DNA from 2 places in the Stenotrophomonas sp. AB1(2024) genome. Region 1 is predicted to be linked to the other one. Evidence: riboswitches for the same ligand, from Rfam matches in the RefSeq annotation. Region 1 holds a riboswitch; the other holds the start of a gene.
The links. A riboswitch is a leader RNA that binds a small molecule or an ion and turns the genes downstream of it on or off. The one in region 1 is predicted to bind glycine.

Region 1 (7,385 bases):
AGAAGGTCTTGTGCAGGTTCAGGTGCGACACGTCCGAGCCCCACTTGCCGGGCTTGGCCACGCCGACCAGGGCGTTCATGTTGGCGCCGTCGGTGTACACCTGGCCGCCATGCTTGTGGATGATCTCGCAGATCTCGACGACTTCTTCCTCGAACACGCCGTGCGTGGAGGGGTAGGTCATCATGATCGCGGCCAGGCGGTCGCTGTACTTCTCGGCGTTGATGCGGATGTCGTCCACGTCGACATTGCCGTTGCCGTCGGTCTTGGTCACCACCACCTTCATGCCGCACATCTGTGCGGAGGCCGGGTTGGTACCGTGCGCCGAATCGGGAATCAGGCAGACATCGCGATGGCCTTCGCCGCGCGAGCGGTGGTAGGCGCGGATCGCCAGCAGGCCGGCGTATTCGCCCTGCGCGCCGGAGTTCGGCTGCAGGCTCACCGCGTCGTAGCCGGTGCACTCGACCAGCATCGCTTCCAGCCCGTCGATCAGTTCCTTGTAGCCAAGTGCCTGGTCGGCCGGGGCCAGCGGGTGGATGTTGGCGAACTCCGGCCAGGTCACCGGGATCATCTCGGCAGTGGCGTTGAGCTTCATGGTGCAGCTGCCCAGCGGGATCATGGTGCGATCCATTGCCAGGTCCTTGTCGGCCAGCGAGCGCAGGTAACGCAGCAGCTCGTGTTCGCTGTGGTGGGTATTGAACACCGGGTGGGTCAGGAACGCGCTGGTGCGCACCAGGCCAGCCGGCAGGGCGTCGGCGGTGGCAGCGTCCAGCGCTTCCACATCCACGCTGGTACCAAACAGCTGACCCAGCGCGACGATGTCGGCGCGGGTGGTGGTCTCATCCAGGCTGATGCTGACCGCTTCGCTGTCGATCGCGCGCAGGTTGATGCGCGCGGCGGCGGCCTTGGCGTGGATCGCCTTGGCGTCGATGTCCTTGACGTGCAGGGTGTCGAAGAACTGCTCGCCGACGTTGATGCCGGCATTGCGCAGCGCCGCGGCCAGGATCGCGGCCAGGCGGTGGGTGCGGCGGGCGATGCGGGTCAGGCCATCCGGGCCGTGGTACACGGCATACATCGAGGCCATCACCGCCAGCAGCACCTGCGCGGTACAGATGTTGGAGGTGGCCTTCTCGCGGCGGATGTGCTGCTCGCGGGTCTGCAGGGTGAGGCGGTAGGCGGCGTTGCCCTGCGCGTCGACTGACACGCCGATCAGGCGGCCCGGCATCGAGCGCTTGTAGGCATCGCGGCAGGCCATGAAGGCCGCATGCGGGCCGCCAAAGCCGAACGGCACGCCGAAGCGCTGCGAGTTGCCCACCACGATGTCCGCACCCCATTCGCCGGGGGCGGCGATCAGGGTCAGCGCGAGCAGGTCGGTGGCTACGGCGACCAGGCCGCCGCGCGCGTGCACGGCATCGGCCAGTGCCTTGTAATCGCCGATATGGCCGAAGGTGTCCGGGTACTGCAGCAGCACGCCGTAGGCGTCCGCTTCCAGCGCTTCGGCCGGGGTGCCCACGCGCAGCACGATGCCCATCGGCTCGGCGCGGGTGCGCAGCAGTTCCAGCGTCTGCGGGTGCACGGCGTCGTGCACGAAGAAGGTGTCGGACTTGGACTTGGCCGAACGCTTGGCCAGGGTCATCGCTTCGGCGGCGGCGGTGGCTTCATCCAGCAGCGAGGCGTTGGCGATCTCCATGCCGGTCAGGTCGGCGCACAGGGTCTGGAAGTTGATCAGCGCTTCCATGCGGCCCTGCGAGATCTCGGCCTGGTACGGGGTGTAGGCGGTGTACCATGCCGGGTTTTCCAGCACGTTGCGCAGGATGACGTTCGGGGTGAGGGTGCCGTAGTAGCCCTGGCCGATGAAGGTGCGGAACACCTGGTTCCGGTCGGCGATGGTGCGGATCTTGGCCAGCGCTTCCACTTCGGTCAGCGAGCCGGGCAGCGCCAGCGCGGCAGGCGACTTGATCCCGGACGGCACGATGGCGTCGGTCAGTGCGTCCAGCGAGGCGTGGCCGACCACGTCGAGCATCTGCGCGATTTCGGCGTCGTTGGGGCCGATGTGGCGTTCGACGAACGCGTGGTGGTGTTCAAGCTCGCGCAGGGTAGGGGCGGCCGTTGAGGGGCGGGTCTGGGACATGGCTGGCATCCAAAAGAGTGGGCACGCACGTTCGGAAGCGCGGACGGGGCGTGTCGTGGGCGACAACGATCCACCGGACCCTGCGGTCTTCCTGGGTGCCCCTCTGTCCTTTTGCCTGAGAGTTTGGAAGCGCGCGGCTGCGTGCTTCGTGCCCCTTCGGCGCCGGCACTGGCCGGTCTCTCCAGAGTTTTGGTGCGGGTGGTATCGGGCCTGAGCGATTACGGGCGTTGCGCCTTCGGCAGCGGGGTGTCCGCTTCTCCCACCATGTAGCCCGGCAATTATAGCCCAGCGGCCTTGCTGGCAACGCCCGTCCGGCACATGAACAGGGGGCGCAGACCGGTCCGTAACCGACCGCCGGGCATGGTGCCAGGCAGGCGGACGGCCTATCATGGCCGGATCCTCGTATTCATCAGGCGCCACCGCAGGCTGCGGCCGGCGCCTTGCGTGCGTTCGCGCACGGCCGCTGACGGAAGACCCGATGACACCCGCCTCACCCTCCACCCGCCGCCTGGCCCTGCTGCTTGCCGGCCTGGCCATGTTCGGCCCGTTCTCGATCGACACCATCTTCCCTGCGTTCCTGCTGCTGGGCGAGCGCATGCAGGTCGACCAGGTGGCGGTGCAGCAGACGGTCAGCGTGTACCTGCTGTTCTACGGCCTGATGAGCCTGGCGCACGGCCCGCTGTCGGACGCGTTCGGTCGCCGCCGGGTGATCCTGGGCGGGCTGGTGCTGTTCATTGCGGCCTCGATCGGCTGTGCGTTGTCGCGCGACCTGACCACGCTGCTGGTGTTCCGCGCGCTGCAGGGCGTCACTGCCGGCGTGGGCGTGATCGTGGGCCGCGCAGTGATCCGCGATCTGTACCACGGCGCCGACGCGCAGCGGCTGATGAGCCAGGTGTCGATGATCTTCGGCATTGCCCCGGCCATCGCGCCGATCATCGGCGGTTGGATCCTGCTCGGCGGCGGTGACTGGCCGTTGATCTTCTGGTTCCTGGTGGTGTTTGCGCTGGTGTTGCTGGTGGCCACCGGCAAGTGGCTGCCGGAAACCCACCCGGTTGAAGCACGCACGCCGCTGTCCACCCGCGCGCTGCTGCGCAGCTACCTGCAGATGGGCACCAACCCGCGCCTGTTGCGCCTGGCTGCGGCCGGTGCGTTCAATTTCTCCGGCATTTTCCTGTACGTCGCCTCCGCACCGGTGTTCGTGATGCAGCACCTGCACCTGGACGAGGGCGGCTTTGCCTGGCTGTTCATTCCCACCATCGGCGGCATGACCATGGGTTCGTTCCTGTCCGGGCGCATGGCCGGGCGGATCACCGCAGCGCGGCAGGTGGGGATCGGTTTCAGCCTGTGCGCGGTGTCGGCGCTGGTCAACCTGGCCTACGTGCTGGCGGTGGGCCAGATCGCGCTGCCGTGGGCGGTGCTGCCGATCTTCATCGGCGGCGTGGGCATGGCGCTGATCTTCCCGATCCTGGCGCTGGCGGTGCTGGACATGTACCCGCACCAGCGCGGGCTGGCCTCGTCCATGCAGATGTTCATCCAGCTGATGATCAACACGGTGGTGGCCGGGGTGATTTCGCCGATGCTGAGCAGCACGCCGCTGCACCTGGCCCTGGGTTACGCCGGCTTCTTCGCCATCGGCGCCGCCTTCTGGTTCTGGGAGCGGCGCTGCGAACGCCGCCGCGAGACCGCCGCGGCCCTGGTTTGAGCCGGTGCGCTATCCTTTCCTCATCTGTTGAAGTCCGGAAGTCCCCCTGATGTCGACCACCTCCAAGCTGCGCCGTGACCTGCGCAAGCGCCGCGAAACCGAAGCGGCCAACCGTGAAAAGGCCAATGCGTCGCCGGTGGAGCCACATGCCGAACTGCGCGACCAGCAGCGCACGCTGCTGGCCGGCGTGGTGCGCCGCGATGGCGAATGGGTGCTGGGCATGGACGGCCGCATCGCCGGCCAGACCCCCAGCGCCGCGCGCGTGCTGGCGCTGATCATGCAGGCGGCCGAACTGCACGAACGCCAGGGCACCCCGGTGCGCCTGGTCTATTCGGATGCCCTGAAGGACGCCGCGCATGCCGAAGCCAAGGCCGACGGCAAGGATTTCGAGCAGTTCAAGACCGAACTTGCCGCGTCCCTGAAACCCAAATCCTGAGCCGCTACGTGGCATCCACGCAGGGCGTGGATCTACGACGGTCCCCGAATTGCATGCAATGACGTAGAGCCACGCCCTGCGTGGCTGCTCGTAGTGCATGCAATCACGTAGCGACACGCCGCGCGTGTCCCACGTAGACCCAAACAAAAAAGCCGGCCCAAGGGGCCGGCTTTTTGCCTTACGGAGCCTTCGGCGCTGCCGCCGCGGCTGGTGCCTGCCACCCGCACATCTGGCCCTGGTTCTGCTGCTTGAGCCAGTCGTTGACCGGGGTGAAGTACTCGATCATCGGGCCGGCATCGAGCTTGTCGCCCCCGGTGATTTCCTTCAACGTGGCCTGCCACGGCTGGCTGGCGCCCTTGCTCAGCATCGCCCAGAATTTCTGGCCGGCTTCCTTGTTGCCGTAGAAGCTGCACTGGTGCAGCGGGCCCTTGTAGCCGGCCGCATCGCACAGGCCCTTGTAGAACTGGAACTGCAGGATGCGGGCCAGGAAGTAGCGCGTATACGGGGTGTTGCCCGGCACGTGGTACTTCGCACCCGGATCGAAGAACGCTTCGCCGCGTGCCGACGCCGGGGCCACGCCCTGGTACTTGGCCTTCAGGTCCCACCACGCCTTGTTGTACTGGTCCGGGGTGATCGAGCCATCGAACACACCCCAGCGCCAGCGGTCGATCATCAGCCCGAACGGCAGGAACGACACGCCGCTGAGCGCCATGCGCATCTGTGCGTTGATGGTCGCTTCGCGGCTTTCCTGCGGCTTGTCGACCAGACCGATCGAGTTCAGGTACTGCGGGGTCATCGCCAGCACGATGGTGTCGCCGATCGCTTCGTGGAAGCCATCGTTGGCACCGCCCTGGAACAGCGGCGGCAGCGGGTTGTAGGCCAGGTCGTAATAGATGTGGCCCAGCTCGTGGTAGATCGTGGTGAAGTTTTCCTCGTTCGGCTTGATGCACATCTTGGTGCGCACATCGCCTTCCATGTTCATGTCCCACGCGCTGGCGTGGCAGACCACGTCGCGATCCAGCGGCTTGATGAACTGGGTCTTGTCCCAGTAAGACTTCGGCAGCGCCGGCATGCCCAGCGACACGTAGAAGTCCTGCGCGCGTTCGGTCATCTGCTTGGCGGTGCGCAGTTCGGCCTCACGCTGCGCCTTGTACAGCGCTTCGACGTTCGCGTTGCTGCTGCCGGCCTTGGCCAGCGCGCCGCTCAGGTTGGCCTGGTACTGTTTTTCCAGCGCAGCGGTGATGTCCAGGTTGCCCGCACCGGGGTACGGTTCGAGCTGGTCCCACAGGTTGGACCAGTCCTGCTGCCACATGTTGCCCAGCAGGTGCGCTGCGATCAGGCCGCCTTCGGTTTCGGCCTTGTCCTTGCCGTAGGTCGCGTCCAGCTTGGTGCGTGCGTAGCAGTGCAGCTGCTCGTACATCGGCTTGACCTGTTCCCACAGGCGGTCGGTTTCCGGACCGATCTGCTCGGCCGGCATGTCGTAGCCGCTGCGCCACATCTGGCCGGCGTCGGCGAAGCCCATTTCCTTGGCGCCTTCGTTGACCAGGCCGACGAAGCGCTGGTAATCGGCACGCATCGGCTTGGTGGTGGCGTGCCAGCCCTGCCAGGCGTCCAGCTGCTTGTCGTAGTCGCGGCTGCGCGCCAGCACCTGTTCCAGGTCGCCGAGCTGGCGGCAGGTAGCCGGGTTGGCCTCGTCGGTGCAGTACTTGCCCGAACCGTAGGCGCCTTCCATGCGGCTGGCGATGCGGGTCAGCTCGCCCAGCTTGGCCGGGTCGCGCGGCGCCGGCATGGCGGTCATCAGCTTGAGCAGGTGGATCTGGCGCCTGGTGTCCTCGCTCATCGGCTGGCCGTCGTACTTGCCGGCCTGGGCGATCCAGCCATTGAGGATGGTCAGCCAGCGTTCGTTGGCCTTGGCCGCCACGCGCTCGGAATCGTCATTGATGTAGGTCGAAGACAACCACTGCGCCGAGGTCATTTCCGGGTACAGGGCCTTGTACTCGGCATTGACGCGGGCGATGAACTGGTCCGCGGTTTCGGTCGGCGCGGCGGTGCCTGCGGCCGGTGCATCGGCCGGGGACGGTTCCTTCTGGCAGGCCGCCAGCGTCAGTGCAGCGGCACCGACAGCCAGGGCCAGCAGGAGCGGGCGGTGGTTCACGGGGACATCCTTGGGTGGTGACAGACCGGCGAAGGCTAGTGGGGCCGCCGCCGCACCGCAAGGGCCACAGGTCCCGTCAGCGCCCGCAGGCGGCGAACAGGTCGCGGTCGCGCTCGTACAGGGCGGTCTTCACCTGCATCAGGCCCAATACCGAGGGGAACAGGTTGTCGTGGTCGGTGTACTGGCTGGCGCGCTGCCGCACGCAGGCCAGGTCCAGGCCCCGGCTGGCGACAAAGCCCGGCGAGAACCACATCGTCATCGGTACCCGGGTTTGTTCCTGTGGGGCGATCGCGTAGGGCACCCCGTGCAGGTACAGGCCCTTTTCACCCAGCGATTCGCCATGGTCGGACAGGTAGATCATCGCCGTGTCGTAATCCTGCATGCCCTGCAGGGTGCCGATGGTGTGGGCCAGCAGCTGGTCGGTGTACAGCAGCGCGTTGTCGTAGCTGTTGGTGATTTCCTCGCGGCTGCATTTGCCCAGGTCCGGCGTATCGCAGGTCGGGGTGAAGCGGCGGAAGCGGGTGGGGTAGCGCTCGAAGTAGCTCGGGCCATGGTTGCCCAGCTGGTGCAGCACCACCACGCGGTCGCCGGGCTTGGCACGCACCTGTTCGGCGAGGTTGTCGATCAGGATCTCGTCCATGCAGCGCCCGTTCGCGCACAGGGTGGGGTGGGTGGCATCGTCCAGCGCCTGCATCGGCAACCCTTCGCACACCCCCTTGCAGCCGGACTGGTTGTCGCGCCACAAGGTGCCGATGCCGGCGTGGTCCAGTACATGCAGCAGCGACTGGTGCGCGCGGATCTTCTTCTCGTCATAGTCATGGCGGCCATAGGGCGAGAACAGGCAGGGCAACGACACTTCCGTGCTGGTGCCGCACGAATGCATGTCGGGGAAGTTGATGGCATTGGTCTGCGCCAGCTGCGGCGTGGTCTGCCGGGCGTAGCCGTTCAAGCCCCAATTCTGCGC
Region 2 (7,385 bases), 1.7 Mb from region 1:
AAGCCGCCAGCGCACCTGGCGGCTTTTTTGTTGCCGCCGCGCTGGGGACCCCTACCTTCCAGGAGACACCCCCATGCCCCCCCATACCGACGACCTGCGCATCCGCAAGATCGAACCGTTGACCCCGCCGGCACAGCTGCTGTCGATGCTGCCCTGCGACGACGAAGCCTCATCCACGGTCAGTTCCTCGCGTGCAGCACTGCACGAGATCCTGCACGGCCGCGACGACCGCCTGGCGGTGGTGATCGGCCCGTGCTCGATCCACGATCCGGTGGCCGCGATCGAATACGCCCAGCGCCTCAAGCCGCTGCGCGATGCCTACGCTGGTGAGCTGGAAATCGTCATGCGCGTGTACTTCGAAAAGCCGCGTACCACCGTGGGCTGGAAAGGCCTGATCAACGACCCGGACCTGGATGGCAGCTTCCAGATCAACAAGGGCCTGCGCGTTGCCCGCGGCCTGCTGCGCGACATCAACAAGCTGGGCCTGCCTGCCGGCGTTGAATTCCTCGATGTGATCTCGCCGCAGTACATCGCCGACCTGGTGGCCTGGGGCGCGATCGGTGCGCGTACCACTGAAAGCCAGGTGCATCGCGAGCTGGCGTCGGGGCTGTCGTGCCCGGTCGGCTTCAAGAACGGTACCGACGGCAACATCAAGATCGCCGCCGATGCGGTGGGCGCGGCGTCCAACCCACATCATTTCCTGTCGGTGACCAAGCAGGGCGACACGGCCATTGTTGCCACGGCCGGCAACCCGGATTGCCACGTGATCCTGCGTGGCGGCAAGGTGCCCAACTTCGATGCGGCCAGCGTGGACGCGGCCAGCCAGACCCTGGTCAAGGCGCAGCTGCCGGCACGGCTGATGATCGATGCCAGCCATGCCAACAGCAGCAAGAATCCAGAGAACCAGCCGAAGGTGATTGCCGACATCAATGCGCAGCTGGCCGCAGGCGAAGAGCGCATCGTCGGGGTGATGGTGGAGAGCCACCTGGTGGCTGGTCGCCAGGATCTGGTGGAGGGCCAGCCGCTGATCTACGGCCAGAGCATCACCGACGGGTGCATCGGCTGGGACAGTTCGCTGGCTGTGCTCGAATCGCTGGCCGAAGCCGTGCGTGCGCGGCGCGCGCGGCGTCTGTCCGAGGCGGCTTGACCCCGTAGGGAGCCGGCCGCCGGCCGGCTCCACGAAAGATCAGCTCTACCGGGAGGTGGTGTGAATCGCACCGAGTTCATCCTGGACGCCGCATGCGACAGGGCACGCGAGGTGCTGGCCGACCAGATGCAGTTCACGTTGAACGCTGAACAGCTGCAGCGCTTCAACGCGCTGCTGGACGCGCTGCTGGACGCGCCGCTGGAAGACAACCCGGCGCTGCGCCGGTTGCTGAGCACGCCAGCGCCTTGGGAACGGTGAGCCCTTGTGGCTCTCCGCTCCAACGCCGCTGCATGCCGGCCATCTGCTGGATGACTTCCGCTGCAGCACCCCAGCCCTGGCGAAATGGCTGCTTGAACGCGCACGCCAGAACCAGGCATCCGGCGCATCACGATGCTTCGTCGCCTGCGATGAGCAGCATCGCGTTGTCGGCTACTGCGCGCTCTCAGTCGGTTCGATGGTGCATGAAGCCGTTCCCGGACGAATCCGCCGCAACATGCCCGATCCCATCCCGGTCATCGTGTTGGGGCGGCTGGCGGTACATGCGGACAGGGCTGGGCAAGGCATTGGCCAGGGCTTGTTGAAGGATGCCGTGCTACGTGCGCTGCAGGCGTGCGGCCAGGTCGGAGCCCGTGCGTTGCTCTGCCATGCCCTCGATGAGCCCGCCAAGGCGTTCTATCTCAAGCACGGTTTCATCGCTTCACCGATTCAGCCTCTCACGCTGATGCTGCCCCTCACTCACCGAAGGTAGGTACCGACCGTTGGTCGGTACGCGCTAATGCACCTCGTCGCGGTACACGAACTTCGGCATCTCCCACTTGAAGTGGATGGCCAGCAGGCGGAACGCGAAGCCGCCGCCCAGGCACCACAGGGTGGCGGCATTGAGCGATATGCCCAGTTCGAGCAGGCCCAGCCACGCGGCGCCGGTGAGCAGGGTGATCACCGCGTACAGTTCCTTCTGGAAGATCAGTGGCACTTCATTGCACAGCACATCGCGCAGCACGCCGCCGAAGGCGCCGGTGAGCATGCCGGCGATCAGCACGATCGGCACCGCGTGGCCGCCGTCGCGCGCCACCGCACAGCCGATCAGCGTGAAGCAGATCAGCCCCAGGCCATCGAGCACCAGGAAGGTACGGCGGAAGTGGTGCATCCAGCGCGCCACCCAGGTGGCGATCAGCGCCGCGCAGATGGTGAAGCCCAGGTATTCCGGATGCTTCACCCAGCCCAGCGGGTAGTGGCCCAGCACGATGTCGCGCAGCGAGCCACCGCCGAGGGCGGTGACGCAGGCGATGATGACCACGCCGAACAGGTCCATCCGCCGCCGCCCGGCAGACAGCGCGCCGGTCATGGCTTCGGCGGAAATGGCGATGAGGTAGATCAGGGACAGCAACATGCGACGGCTCCGGGTGGGGCGGGCAGGGCGGAAGCGCGCACGCACCACGCCAGCGCCGCAGCACTGTCGTGGGGTGGGGTTCCGTTGCCGCTCCCGCTGTCCTTTTGCCTGAGAGTTCAGTGGCCAGGCCACGTGCCCCTTCGGCGGGTCATTGAAGACCTCTCTCCAGATCGGCGTGTTGGATGCATGGTTGGTGGCCTATCGAGCCACCGGCCTGAGCGATTATGGGAGCCTGCGCCTTCGGCGGGCGCCAGCGCGGCGCCTCTCTCCTGCATCCGGAGTGGATTCTAACAGCCAGCGCCCCCGCGCCGGTGGATAATCCTGGTATGCCCGCTGAACCTGCCCCCTGGTTTGTATACCTGCTGGAATGCCGCAACGGCACGTATTACGCCGGCATCAGCAACGACGTGGACGCCCGCTTCCAGGCCCACCTGTGCGGCAAAGGGGCGCGCTACACCCGCGCCAACCCGCCGGTGAGGGTGCTGGCCATGCGCGCCTACCCCGACCGGTCGGCGGCATCGAAGGCCGAATGCGAGCTCAAGCGTCAGCCACGTGCACGCAAGCTGGCATGGCTGCAGCAACCGTAGCGCCGGACCCTGCCCGGCACTGTATGGTGTGATTTCCACCGCCCGGCCCCTGCAATGACCGATATCGACCCACGCAAGGCGCACAGCATGATCGGCAAGACCGTTCTTGCCGGCATCACCTACCTGGACGCCGACGGCAACGCGCTGGAACACCGGCAGCTGGCAGGCGAGGTACTGCGTATCAATGACGAGGAGGGCGTGGTGCTGGCCAGCGCGCTGGACGGCCAGGAAGTGTTCCTGCCGCCCACGCTGGACCACTACACGCCAGCGGCGCCGGGCGACTACACGCTGCGCTCAATGGCGCTGACCATCACCGACCCGGACTACCTGTGCACCTGGGATGTGCGTCTGGCTCCCGGCAACGACCCGTGACCGGATGACCGGATGACCGGTGGAACGACGCCCTGCGTCGCTGCCCCCGTCAGTGCCCTGGAGCCCCGGGTCGCCGGTCGTCCTGGTCATCACCAAAGATGATCCGCGCGCTGCGCTGGCCGCTCCAGTACGCCACGGCCCAGTTGAGCAGTACCACGATGCGGTTGCGGAACCCGATCAGGAAGAACACGTGCGCGGCCAGCCAGAACCACCAGGCCAGCACGCCCGACAGCTGCAACCGGCCCAGGTGGACGATGGCCGCCATGCGCCCGATCGTGGCCAGGTTGCCGAAGTCCTGGTACTTGAACGGCCCCGGTGCCGGCTTGCCGTCCAGCCGCGCGCGGATGATCGTGGCCACATGCTTGCCCATCTGCTTGGCGGCGGGCGCAACGCCCGGTACCGGGCGGCCATCGGCCCGCTGCAGCGCGGCCAGGTCGCCAGCGACGAAGATCTCCGGGTGCCCGGCCAGGGTGAGATCGGGCTGCACCGGCACGCGCCCGGCGCGGTCCAGTGGCACCTCCAGCGTACGCGCCAGCGGCGAGGCGGCCACGCCGGCGGCCCACACCACCGTGCGCGCGGGAACGAACTGCCCGCCCAGCTGGAAGCCCTCGCCGTTGATGTTGCTCACCGCTGTGCCAGTCAGCACTTCCACGCCCAGCTTCTCCAACTGGCGCCGCGCCTTCAGCGACAGCACCTCGGGGAAACTGGACAGCACGCGCGGGCCGGCTTCGACCAGCCGCACCTTGGCGCTGGCAGGATCGATGTGGCGGAACTCGTTGCGCAGGGTATGCCGCGCAATCTCGGCCAACGTGCCGGCCAGTTCCACCCCGGTGGGGCCGCCGCCGACCACCGCGAAGCTGAGCCACGCCGCCTTGCGCGCCGGATCGGGCTCGGCCTCGGCGCGTTCGAACGCCAGCAGCAGCTTGCGGCGCAGCGCGATGGCATCGTCCAGGGTCTTCAGGCCCGGGGCATCGGCGGCCCACTGGTCATGCCCAAAGTAGGCGTGGGTGGCGCCGGTGCACAGCATGAGGGTGTCGTAGCCCAGCTGGCTGCCATCGGCCAGGGTGATCTGGCGGCTGTCCTTGTCGATGGAGGTCACCTCACCCAGCCGCACTTCCACGTTGTGCTGGTCGCCGAGGATGTGGCGCAGCGGCGCGGCGATGTCGGGCGCGGACAGGCCGGCAGTGGCGACCTGGTACAGCAGGGGCTGGAACAGATGGTGGTTGCGACGGTCCACCAGGGTGATGCGGAGGCGCGCGCTGGCCAGCGCGCGGGTGGCCCAGAGGCCGGCGAAGCCGCCACCGATGATGACCAGGTGGGGCAGGGAATCGCGGGTCATGCAATGACTCCTTGGCGGGGGCCGGCCTTCCGACCCCATGGGAACATGGTCGAAGCGAAGCGACACATGGTCGCATGTGACGCGCGATATTCACGTGGATGACAGATACTGGGTTCAGCAGCCGTCGCGCCTGCCGGCGGCCGATCCGTTCCTTGCCTGGAGGTTGAGATGACCGAACCGGAAAAGCGCATCGCCCTGCTGATCGATGCCGACAACGCACCGTCTTCGAAAATCGACGTGGTGCTGGCCGAGGTGGCGCGCTACGGCGTGGCCAACGTGCGCCGCGCCTATGGCAACTGGAAGAGTCCACGGTTGAAGGGCTGGGAGGGCGTGCTGCATGAGTACGCGATCCGGCCCATCCAGCAGTTCGCCTACAGCCGCGGCAAGAACGCCTCGGACATGGCGATGGTGATCGATGCGATGGACATGCTGTACGCGCGCAACCTGGATGGGTTTGCGATCGTGTCCAGCGATGCCGACTTCACCCCGCTGGTGATGCGCCTGCTGACCGACGGGGTGAAGGTGTATGGGTTTGGTGAGAAGAAAACGCCGGAGCCGTTCGTCAACGCCTGCTCCAAGTTCACCTATCTTGAAGCGCTGGGGCAGAGCCACGCGGTGGATGCGGAAGTGGAACAGAATGCAGAGGAAACCCGCCCACGCAAGACCGGCCCCGAACTGCGCAGCGATACCCGCCTGGTGCAGATGCTGCGCCGCGCGGTGACCTCGGCCGAAGCCGAAGACGGCTGGTCGCACCTGGGTCCGGTCGGCAGCCAGATCGGCAACCAGGCCTCGTTCGACTCGCGCAACTATGGCTACAACAAGCTCAGCGAACTGCTCGCCGCCACTGGCCTGTTCGACATGAAGAAAGAGGGCAAATCCACCTACGTCCGCGCACTTCCCAGGAAGGCGCGGTAACACCGGTGGAGCGATCGGCGTATCGTATCGGCGCAAATCAATCACCGGGAAGACCAACATGCTGAAGATCTGGGGCCGGATAAATTCCAGCAACGTGCGCAAGGTGCTGTGGTGCGCGGAGGAAATCGGCTTGCCATACGAGTCCATCGAAGTGGGCGGCCCCTTCGGTGGCACCCAGTCGCCGGAATACGTCGGCATGAACCCCAACGGCCTGGTCCCGGTGATCGAAGACCACGGCCTGCCGCTGTGGGAATCCAACACCATCGTGCGTTACCTGAGCGCGCGCTACGCGCTGGGCACGCTGTATCCCGAAGACGCGATGGTGCGTGCCCAGGCCGAGAAGTGGATGGACTGGAGCACCTCGCGCATGGCGCCGCTGTACACCGACCTCATCTGGGGCATCATGCGCACCGCCCCGGCCGACCGCGACGAGGCCCGCATCAATGCCGCGATCACGCGTGCCGGCGAGTTGCTCGGCATGGCCGACCGTACCTTGGCGCACCAGCCCTGGTTGTCCGGCGGGCAGTTCGCGATGGGCGACATCCCGCTCGGCGCGCTGGTCTATGCGTGGTTCGAGTTGCCGATCCAGCGGCCGTCGCTGCCGCACCTGGAAGCGTGGTACCAGCGCCTGCAGCAGCGCCCAGCCTACGTTGAAGCCGTCATGACCCCGTTGACCTGACCGGTTGATGTGCGATCCGGTGGGCCGGCCAACGGCCGGCGCTACCGGGTGTGCGTGATCGTGATCGGCGACGCGCCCCCGGCCTGCGCGATCGTCATGGCGACGCACACCCGGCCTGCGCGATCGTCATCGGCGACGCGCACCCGGCCTGCGCGATCGCCATCGGTAGCGCCGGCCGTTGGCCGGCCCTCCATATCTCTCAATACAGATCCGTCGGATCCACGTCCAATGACCAGCGCACCCTGCGCGCCTGCGGCAATCCGTATACCTGCGGCATGATCTGGTCCAGCAGTGCGTGCAGCGGCCGTCGTGCCGGCGCGGACAACAGCAGCTGGGTGCGTTGGTAACCCGCGCGGCGCGGCATCGGTGCCGGCATCGGGCCAAAGCGCTCCACCGGGCTTTCGTGCGCGATCAGCTCGCGCACCGCCATCAGCATCGCATTGGCATGGTCCACCTGCTGCGCCTCGGCGCGCATCAGCGCCAGGTGCGCGAACGGCGGGAATCCGGCCGCTTCGCGTTGCTGCAGCTCGGCGTCGGCGAAGGCGTGGTAGCCGCCATTGACCAGTGTTTCCAGCAACGGATGGCCGGGATGATGGGTCTGCAGCCAGACCTCGCCGGCATCGGTCGCGCGCCCGGCCCGGCCAGCCACCTGGATCAACTGCTGGGCCAGCTTTTCGCTGGCGCGGAAATCGGCGGAGAACAGGCCCTCATCGATGCCCACCACCACCACCAGGGTCAGCTTTGGCAGGTCGTGGCCCTTGGCCAGGATCTGCGTGCCGACCAGGATGCCGGCGCGGTCGCCCAGCGTGGCCAATTGGGTTTCCAGGGCGTCGCGGCGGTGGGTGGTGCCACGGTCGATGCGGATCACCGGGAAATCGGCGAACGCTTCCACCAGGTGTTCTTCCAGGCGTTCGGTGCCGATCCCCTGCGGCTGCAGCGCCAGGCTGGCGCAGTCC

Region 2: it holds a riboswitch for glycine, as region 1 does, so the genes downstream of both, WIX41_RS07035 (trimeric intracellular cation channel family protein) here and gcvP (aminomethyl-transferring glycine dehydrogenase) in region 1, are expected to answer to the same signal.

What each region holds. Positions count from the first base shown of each region.
Region 1 is NZ_JBBHKO020000001.1:3,143,630-3,151,014, forward strand. It holds gene gcvP (aminomethyl-transferring glycine dehydrogenase) at 1-2,137, opposite strand, end outside; glycine riboswitch at 2,222-2,323, opposite strand; gene WIX41_RS14060 (multidrug effflux MFS transporter) at 2,607-3,830, shown strand; gene WIX41_RS14065 (hypothetical protein) at 3,880-4,266, shown strand; gene WIX41_RS14070 (M2 family metallopeptidase) at 4,445-6,421, opposite strand; gene WIX41_RS14075 (phosphoethanolamine transferase) at 6,498-7,385, opposite strand, start outside.
Region 2 is NZ_JBBHKO020000001.1:1,481,816-1,489,200, reverse strand. It holds gene WIX41_RS07050 (3-deoxy-7-phosphoheptulonate synthase) at 74-1,147, shown strand; gene WIX41_RS07045 (DUF1778 domain-containing protein) at 1,208-1,405, shown strand; gene WIX41_RS07040 (GNAT family N-acetyltransferase) at 1,410-1,895, shown strand; gene WIX41_RS07035 (trimeric intracellular cation channel family protein) at 1,920-2,537, opposite strand; glycine riboswitch at 2,626-2,716, opposite strand; glycine riboswitch at 2,737-2,819, opposite strand; gene WIX41_RS07030 (GIY-YIG nuclease family protein) at 2,864-3,124, shown strand; gene WIX41_RS07025 (hypothetical protein) at 3,179-3,496, shown strand; gene WIX41_RS07020 (NAD(P)/FAD-dependent oxidoreductase) at 3,546-4,835, opposite strand; gene WIX41_RS07015 (NYN domain-containing protein) at 5,004-5,750, shown strand; gene WIX41_RS07010 (glutathione S-transferase family protein) at 5,809-6,429, shown strand; gene WIX41_RS07005 (primosomal protein N') at 6,629-7,385, opposite strand, start outside.